4 regions of the Kitasatospora sp. NBC_01302 genome follow, and region 1 is predicted to be linked to each of the others. Evidence: predicted binding sites of a transcription regulator. Region 1 holds the regulator's gene; each other region holds the start of a gene.
What was found. The regulator HrcA, encoded in region 1, represses chaperone genes, less so after heat shock. The targets are predictions, from matches to a motif close to TTNGCACTCNGNNNNNCNGAGTGCNAA.
Positions count from the first base shown of each region.

Region 2: groES (co-chaperone GroES) is a predicted target of HrcA. The motif match lies at 1,458-1,484, and genes of this name have one in related genera.
Region 3: groL (chaperonin GroEL) is a predicted target of HrcA. The motif match lies at 1,088-1,114, and genes of this name have one in related genera.
Region 4: OG294_RS23340 (FmdB family zinc ribbon protein) is a predicted target of HrcA. The motif match lies at 1,304-1,330, and genes of this name have one in related genera.

Region 1 is NZ_CP108404.1:6,373,358-6,375,556, forward strand. It holds gene htpX (zinc metalloprotease HtpX) at 1-140, opposite strand, end outside; gene hrcA (heat-inducible transcriptional repressor HrcA) at 494-1,702, shown strand; gene dnaJ (molecular chaperone DnaJ) at 1,781-2,199, shown strand, end outside.
Region 2 is NZ_CP108404.1:3,993,199-3,995,397, forward strand. It holds gene groL (chaperonin GroEL) at 1-845, opposite strand, end outside; gene groES (co-chaperone GroES) at 1,007-1,315, opposite strand; gene OG294_RS16985 (class I SAM-dependent methyltransferase) at 1,561-2,199, shown strand, end outside.
Region 3 is NZ_CP108404.1:5,181,482-5,183,680, forward strand. It holds gene OG294_RS22570 (MoaD/ThiS family protein) at 1-165, shown strand, start outside; gene OG294_RS22575 (cold-shock protein) at 747-950, shown strand; gene groL (chaperonin GroEL) at 1,269-2,199, shown strand, end outside.
Region 4 is NZ_CP108404.1:5,357,154-5,359,352, reverse strand. It holds gene OG294_RS23345 (MFS transporter) at 1-1,182, shown strand, start outside; gene OG294_RS23340 (FmdB family zinc ribbon protein) at 1,342-1,683, shown strand; gene OG294_RS23335 (hypothetical protein) at 2,096-2,199, shown strand, end outside.

The DNA.
Region 1 (2,199 bases):
GGCCAGGCGCCCCGCAGCAGGACGATCAGCACACCCGTGAAGCCGACGTACAGCAGCCCGATCAGGAACATCGTGGTGACCATCCGCCCGGTCAGTCCACGATCGGGAGCGAAGCGGGTGTGGGGGCCGGACGCCGACATGGCTGCTCCTCTTTGGTCCTTCAATGTATCCACCGGGTTTTCCATCGCCCGAGCGGTCCTTGCCGGTGCTCAGGTCTCAGTTGCTATCGATGCTGCCACTTCGTCCGGCGCCGGGCACCACCCTGTCCGGAGACGTTCGCACCAGGCGTGTCGTGCCCGGCGGACCGGGACGTCATGCGGAGTGATCCGCGCGGCATCCCGGGCCAGGGCGTTCCTGCGATCGGACCCGGGCCTTACACTGGCAGGTACGGTTTTGGCACTCGTCTGGGCAGAGTGCCAAGCCGATCACCGGGCAGTACTTGTCAGGGCAGGACCTGGTACCTGGACAACGCGCGAAGAGGGAGGTGCGTGCCATGTTCGACGAACCCGATTCCGATCCGCGTCCGAGCGGCCGCGAGCCGGCGGCCACCGAGGCCACGAGAGTGCAGCGCACCGCCGCCGGCCCTCGGGCAGCGGCCAAGTCCGCGCCGCCGCGTGCCGCGGGGCGCGCCTCCGGCGCCGCCGCCGCGCGCCCCGGCGGCGAGCCGGGCGGCCTGGAGGTCCGCCAGCTCGACGAGCGCAAGCTCTCCGTGCTGCGTGCCATCGTGCAGGACTACGTCGGCACCGAGGAGCCGGTGGGTTCCAAGGCGCTGGTCGAGCGGCACAACCTCGGCGTCTCGCCGGCCACCGTGCGCAACGACATGGCCACCCTCGAAGAGGACGGCTACATCCAGCAGCCGCACACCAGCGCCGGCCGGATCCCGACCGACAAGGGCTACCGGCTCTTCGTCGACCGGCTGGCCGAGGTCAAGCCGATGAGCGCCCCCGAGCGGCGCGCGATCCGGCACTTCCTGGACGGTGCGGTCGACCTGGACGACGTGGTCGCCCGGACCGTGCGGCTGCTGGCCCAGCTGACCCGGCAGGTCGCGGTGGTCCAGTACCCCTCGCTGACCCGCTCCACGGTCCGGCACATCGAGCTGGTCGCGCTGGCGCCCGCCAAGGTGATGCTGGTGCTGATCACCAACACCGGCCGGGTCGAGCAGCGGATGGTCGACTGCCCGGGCCCGGTGCGCGAGAGCACCCTGGCCGACCTGCGCGCCCGGCTCAACGCCCGGGCCGGCGGCCGGCGCTTCCCCGACGTCCCGTCCCTGGTGGAGGACCTGCCCGCGGCCTTCGAGCCGGCCGATCGGCCGATCGTCTCCACCGTGCTCTCCACGCTCTTCGAGTCCCTGGTGGAGCAGAACGAGGAGCGGATCATGCTGGCCGGCACGGCCAACCTGACCCGCTTCGGCCATGACTTCCCGCTCACCATCCAGCCGGTGCTGGAGGCGCTGGAGGAGCACATGGTCCTGCTGCGCCTGCTCGGTGAGACCAACGAGGCCGGGATGACCGTGCGGATCGGCCGGGAGAACGAGTACGAGGGCCTGAACTCCACCTCGGTCGTCTCGGTCGGCTACGGCTCGGGTGACGAGAGCGTCGCCAAGCTCGGCGTGATCGGGCCCACCCGAATGGATTACCCCGGCACCATGGGGGCGGTGCGGGCGGTCGCCCGGTATGTGGGGCAGATCCTGGCAGAGTCCTAACCGGTCCCTGCGTACATTGGGTGGCGCAGCGGCAGTACCAGCAGCACTTTTCTAGAGGCGGAACAAGCGGAGTATTTGGTGGCCACGGACTACTACGCGGTACTCGGCGTCCGACGGGACGCGGGGCAGGACGAGATCAAGAAGGCGTTCCGGCGCCTTGCCCGTGAACTGCACCCGGACGTCAACCCGGACCCGAAGACGCAGGAGCGGTTCAAGGAGATCAACGCCGCTTACGAGGTGCTCTCCGACCCGCAGAAGCGGCAGGTCTACGACCTGGGCGGGGACCCGCTCTCGCCGGGCGGCGGCGGGGGCGGCTTCGGCGGCGGTGCGGCGGGCTTCGGCTTCTCCGACATCATGGACGCCTTCTTCGGCGCGGCCTCGGGCCAGCGCGGCCCGCGCTCGCGCACCCGGCGCGGCCAGGACGCGATGATCCGCCTGGAGATCACCCTGGAGGAGGCCGCCTTCGGCACCACCAAGGAACTCCAGGTCGACACCGC
Region 2 (2,199 bases), 2.4 Mb from region 1:
CCGAAGCCCGGGGCCTTGACGGCCACCGCGTTGAAGGTGCCACGGATCTTGTTCACCACGAGGGTGGAGAGCGCCTCGCCGTCCACGTCCTCGGCGATGATCAGCAGCGGCTTGGAGGCACCGCCCTGCAGGATCTTCTCCAGCAGCGGGAGCAGCTCCTGGATGGAGGAGATCTTGCCCTGGTTGATCAGGATGTACGGGTCCTCCAGGACCGCCTCCTGGCGCTCCTGGTCGGTGACGAAGTAGGGCGACAGGTAGCCCTTGTCGAACTGCATGCCCTCGGTGAAGTCGAGCTCCACGCCGAAGGTGTTCGACTCCTCGACGGTGATCACGCCGTCCTTGCCGACCTTGTCGATCGCCTCGGCGATCAGCTCGCCGACCTGCGGGTCCTGCGCGGAGAGGGACGCGACGGCGGCGATGTCGTCCTTGCCCTCGATCTCGCGGGCGACCGAGAGCAGGTGCTCGGTGACGGCGGCGACGGCCTTGTCGATGCCCTTCTTCAGGGCGGCCGGGCCGGCACCGGCGGCGACGTTGCGCAGACCCTCGTTGACCAGGGCCTGGGCCAGCACGGTGGCGGTGGTGGTGCCGTCGCCCGCGACGTCGTTGGTCTTGGTGGCGACCTCCTTGACGAGCTGCGCGCCAAGGTTCTCGTACGGGTCGTCGAGCTCGACCTCACGGGCGATGGTGACACCGTCGTTGGTGATGGTCGGGGCGCCGAACTTCTTGTCGATGACGACGTTGCGACCCTTGGGGCCGATGGTCACCTTGACGGTGTCGGCCAGCTTGTTCACACCGCGCTCGAGCGAGCGGCGGGCGTCCTCGTCGAACTGCAGGATCTTCGCCATGATTCCGTTTCCTCGGGATGTCTGCGTTACGTGACGTCACGTCAGGTGGACCAACAGCCACGCCCCGGGCCCCTGTCTTGGGCCCCTGCGGCAGTTGCCTGGCAGGGAGACACGGATCCGGGGCGGGACCAAAGGACGGACCGTCAGGTCCGCCGGACTGCTTACTTCTCGACGATGGCGAGGACGTCGCGAGCCGAGAGGACGAGGTACTCCTCGCCCTTGTACTTCACCTCGGTGCCGCCGTACTTCGAGTACAGGACGACGTCGCCGACGGCGACGTCGAGCGGCAGGCGCTGGCCATCCTCGAAGCGGCCCGGGCCGACGGCCAGGACGACGCCCTCCTGGGGCTTCTCCTTGGCGGTGTCCGGGATAACCAGGCCGGAGGCCGTGGTGGTCTCGGCGTCGAGCGGCTGGACCACGATGCGGTCCTCAAGCGGCTTGATGGCAACCTTGCTGCTGGCGGTGGTCACGTCCGAGTTCCCCTTCGGAGATTACGGGGTTGTCTAACAGGTAGGTGGCGACACCGTCGGCCTGCCGTCGCGGGGGTCAGACCAGCACTGTCGCGTTAGCACTCCCCCTGGGGGGAGTGCCAGGAACGACCTTAGGCCGCGGTTAGCACTCAGTCAACCAGAGTGCCAACGGCGCGCCCGGCGAATCCGGGGAGCGGGACAGGCCGCAGGTCAGCGGGGCGACCTTCACCCGGGACAATGGGCGGGTGGAGACCGAGAGCTTTGAGCAGTTGCTGACCGAGCAGGGGCAGCGACTGCTGGACGACCTGCAGGAGTACGCCCCCGAGCAGGAGCTGGCGCTGGCCACCAGGCTGCGGCGGGAGCACCCGGCGGAGCTGGTCTCGGCGGCCCTGGGGCAGGCACGGTTGCGTCAGCGGGCCGGGGCCAAGTTCGGCGCCGACGCGCGGCGGATGTACTTCACTCCCAACGGGGTCGAGCAGTCCACCCGCCGCACCGTCGCCGACTGGCGGGCCCGGCGCTTCGCCGCGCTCGGGGTGCGCCGGCTGGCCGACCTGTGCGGCGGCATCGGCGGCGACGCGATCGCACTCGCCCGGGCCGGGATCAGCGTCCTCGCCGTCGACCGGGACCCGCTGACCTGCGCGGTGGCCGCCGCCAACGCCGCCGCGCTCGGCCTCGCCGAGCTGATCGAGGTGCGCTGCGCGGACGTCACCGAGGTGTCGGTGGACGGCTTCGACGCCGTCTTCACCGACCCCGCCCGGCGCACCGCCAAGGGCCGCGTCTTCGACCCCGCCGCGTACTCGCCGCCGCTCTCCTGGGCGATCGAGGCCGGTCGCCGCACCCCGTTCGGAGCGCTCAAGGTGGCCCCGGGGATCCCGCACGACGCC
Region 3 (2,199 bases), 1.2 Mb from region 1:
CACCCCGGCATCGCCGCGCGGATCCTGGACGAGGCGGGCAAGCTGCGCCGCTTCGTGAACGTGTACGTCAACGACGACGACGTGCGGTTCGCCGAGGGCCTGGCCACCGAGGTCGGGGACGGCGCCGGGGTCTCGATCATCCCGGCGGTGGCGGGCGGCTGCTGACGCGGCGTCAGCGCCCCTTCGAGCGCGTTTCCAGGGCGCCGTCCGGCTGTTGGCCGGGCGGCGCCCTGCTGTCGGCCGCCCGCCGGTGGCGCGGCGGCCCGGCCGGTGTCCGTGGCTGTCTCCGGCAGGGCATAGGCTGTCCCCGATGTCCGGGTCCGGCTCGCCCCGCCGCTCGCACGGCAGTTGAGCGCGGCTGGAGCCGTCCGGCCGGTGAGACGCATCTGCCGAGGTATCGCCCGAACCCTGTCGGCGCCTCGTCAGAATTCTTTGGACTATTTGCGGGTTTCGTCCGCTATGTCCCAGCCGAATTGCCGAGGTCTGTCGCATTCATCCCCGACTATCCCTTGGCGCCCCAAGCGAATTGGCGTTCAGTGGCCCTGTTGCACAGGGCGCCGATGCGGATACATTCAGCCGCGGTCGATGCATGCGCCTGCTTCGTCAGCGCCAACTGGCGCCCGGGGGTGGGACGCTGCGGCATGCGGGAGCGCGCCCAGGGGGGATTCCTCGGGTCGCTCCACCAAGACCCGCGCCCGTGACCTGCGGGTGCGCGAAGGGCCAGCACAGCACTAGGGGAGTTCGGAATGGCTCAGGGCACCGTCAAGTGGTTCAACGCGGAGAAGGGCTACGGCTTCATCGCGGTCGACGGTGGTGCGGACGTGTTCGTCCACTACAGCGCGATCCAGATGGACGGCTACCGCACCCTTGAAGAGGGCCAGCGGGTCGAGTTCGAGATCTCCCAGGGGCAGAAGGGCCCGCAGGCGGACATGGTCCGCGCGGCGGTCTGACCTTTCCGAACCTCGGAGCCTCGGCTCTCACCGAGCTGGTGGTTCAGCGGCAGGCCCGTGGGACTTCCCGGACACCGGGACGTCCCGCGGGCCTGCCGTTCGTTTTGCCGCGAGTTGTCGTCGGGTCGCCCGAGGAGCTTGCACTCGCCATGCCGGAGTGCTAATCATTGGCGTTAGCACTCACAGCTTGAGAGTGACAACGGACCGGGTCGGTGAGGCTCCGGGAGCGGTAGGGGACAGGACCCCCGCATACCAGGGCCGTCCGTCGCGGGCACCACTGGTCCGAGCAGTCGACCGTGTCCTGGAGGACCACTTCCGATGGCCAAGATCATCGCGTTTGACGAGGAAGCTCGCCGCGGCCTTGAGCGCGGCATGAACCAGCTTGCCGACGCCGTCAAGGTGACGCTGGGCCCCAAGGGCCGCAACGTCGTCCTTGAGAAGAAGTGGGGCGCCCCCACGATCACCAACGACGGTGTCTCCATCGCCAAGGAGATCGAGCTCGAGGACCCCTACGAGAAGATCGGCGCGGAGCTCGTCAAGGAGGTCGCCAAGAAGACCGACGACGTCGCGGGTGACGGCACCACCACCGCCACCGTGCTCGCCCAGGCGCTCGTCCGCGAGGGTCTGCGCAACGTCGCCGCCGGCGCCAACCCGATGGCCCTCAAGCGCGGTATCGAGAAGGCCGTCGCGGCCGTCTCGGACCAGCTGCTGGCCCAGGCCAAGGATGTGGAGACCAAGGAGCAGATCGCTTCGACCGCCTCCATCTCGGCCGCCGACACCCAGATCGGCGAGCTCATCGCCGAGGCCATGGACAAGGTCGGCAAGGAAGGCGTCATCACCGTCGAGGAGAGCAACACCTTCGGTCTGGAGCTCGAGCTCACCGAGGGCATGCGCTTCGACAAGGGCTACATCTCGGCCTACTTCGCCACCGACCTGGAGCGGATGGAGGCGTCGTTCGACGACCCGTACATCCTGATCGCCAACTCCAAGATCGGCTCGGTCAAGGACCTGCTCCCGCTGCTGGAGAAGGTCATGCAGAGCGGCAAGCCGCTGCTGATCATCGCCGAGGACGTCGAGGGCGAGGCCCTGTCGACCCTGGTGGTCAACAAGATCCGCGGCACCTTCAAGTCCGTCGCCGTCAAGGCCCCGGGCTTCGGCGACCGCCGCAAGGCCATGCTCGGCGACATCGCCATCCTCACCGGTGGCACCGTGATCTCCGAGGAGGTCGGCCTCAAGCTCGAGAACGCCG
Region 4 (2,199 bases), 1.0 Mb from region 1:
CTGCCCTACGCGATGCTCAGCATGGGCATCTCGCTGCTGATCCTGGGCACCCACGGCTCCTACGGCACCGCCGGCAGCGTGGTGGCGGCCGCCGCCGTCTCCCAGGCCCTGATCGGGCCGCAGACCGGCCGGCTGGCCGACCGCTACGGCCAGGCCTCGGTGCTGGTCCCCAGCGTGCTGGTGCACGCGGTCTCGGTCGGCGCGCTGATCGCGCTGGCGCTGGGCCACGCGCCGGTCTGGACGCTCTTCCTGATCGCCGTGCCGGCCGGTGCCACCGTGCCGCAGATCGGCGCCATGGTCCGGGCCCGCTGGGTGGCCAAGCTGGCCGACCGGCCGGCCCACCTGAACACCGCCTTCGCGTTCGAGTCGGTGACCGACGAGCTCACCTTCGCGATCGGCCCGGTGCTCACCGCCGTGATCGCCAGCACCGTGACCCCCGCCGCCGCGCTCATCGTCGAGGCCACGCTGACCCTGGTCGGCGGGCTGGCCTTCGCCGCGCAGCGCCGCACCGCACCGGCCCGGCTGGTGCGCGAGCCCGGCACGCGGCAGGCGTCCGCGCTCGCCTCGCCCGGCGTGCGGCTGCTGGCCGGCGTCTTCCTGGGCGTCGGCAGCGTCTTCGGCGGCATGCAGATCTCCGTCACCGCCACCGCCGAGGCGGCCGGGCAGGGCGGGCTCAGCGGCGTCGTCTACGGGATCTTCGCGGGCGGCTCGATGCTGGCCGGTGTGCTGTACGGCCTGATCGCCTGGCGGCGCTCGGCCCAGCAGCGGATGCTCGGCAGCTACGGCCTGCTGGTGCTGGGGTGCTCGACGCTCTGGGCGATGCCCAACCTGGTCACGCTGGCGGTTGCCGGGCTGGTCTGCGGGCTGGCCATCGCGCCGACCCTGATCACCGGCTACACGCTGGTCGAGACGCTGGTGGCGGACGGCGCCAAGACCGAGGCCTTCACCTGGCTGACCGGCGCGATCGGGCTGGGGCTGGCGGTCGGCTCGACCGTGGCCGGCCGGCTGATCGACCTGGGCGGGCCGTGGACCGGGTTCCTGGTGCCGCTGGCCGGCTCCGGAATCGGGCTGGTGGCGCTGGTCACGTTGCGGCGACTCCTGGTGGCTCCGGCCACCGAGAGCCGTACCGTTGCCAGGAGTGGCAGTGCGATGCCCTCGCTCGTCGGGGCGTCGGAGCACTGAGGCCGCCGGGGCGTCAGGGCGTCGTGGACCCGGCGGAGCGGGGTGCCGCAGCCGACGCGGTGCCGGCGTCATCGGGTCGGCGCTGGACTGATCCAGCGGAATGCCGCATCATGGACCGTCGTTAGCACTCATCAGGCGAGAGTGCCAGGAGGAAGACAAGTGCCCACGTACCAGTACCAGTGCACCGAGTGCGGCAGCGGCCTTGAGGTGGTGCAGAAGTTCACCGACGAGGCTCTGACCGTGTGCCCGAACTGCCAGGGTCGCCTGCGCAAGGTTTTCTCGGCGGTGGGCGTGGTGTTCAAGGGCTCCGGGTTCTACCGGACGGACAGCCGCTCCTCCTCCAGCAGCTCGGTGGGGGCCTCGTCCGGGGCCGCATCGGGCGGCTCGACCGGCTCGACCGGCTCCGGGGCGGGCGCGTCCTCGGCCTCGCCCGGCGCGTCGTCGTCCTCCTCGACGTCTTCGACGTCCACCTCCTCCGCGTCTTCGTCCTCGGCCGGCTGACCCGACTCGGTCGCAGCCGGCGGGAGCCGTCGCTCAACGCCCCTGGTGGCGCCCCTTCGGGGTGCCGGCAGGGGCGTTTTGCGTGCTGGGGCTGGGCTGGGGGAAGTTGTCCACAGGTGCGGGGTTATCCACAGAAATCCGGTGCGGCGTGGGCACGAGGGCGGCGGCAGCGGATCCTGAGCCCATGACCACGGTTCTCCCCACCCCAGCCCTGACCGCCCCAGCCCTGACCGTCCCAGACCCGACCGTCCCAGACCCGACCGCCCTGGCGTCCGGGCCACGTCCCGCGATTCGGCACTGCGCCCGACGGCCGCCGCCGACTCGCGCCTCACCGCAGCCGCCCCGGCGCGCCGTACCGCAGTTCCGCCCGATCCGGCGGGGTGGCAGCGGCCGGTACCGCCTCCATCAGGCGGTGCGGCACCGACCGGCCGTGCTGGCCACCGGCCTGCTGGCGGCTGCCGCGGTCGTCGCCGGGCCGCTGCACCCGGGGGTGCCGGTGCCTGCCCCGCCGGCCGT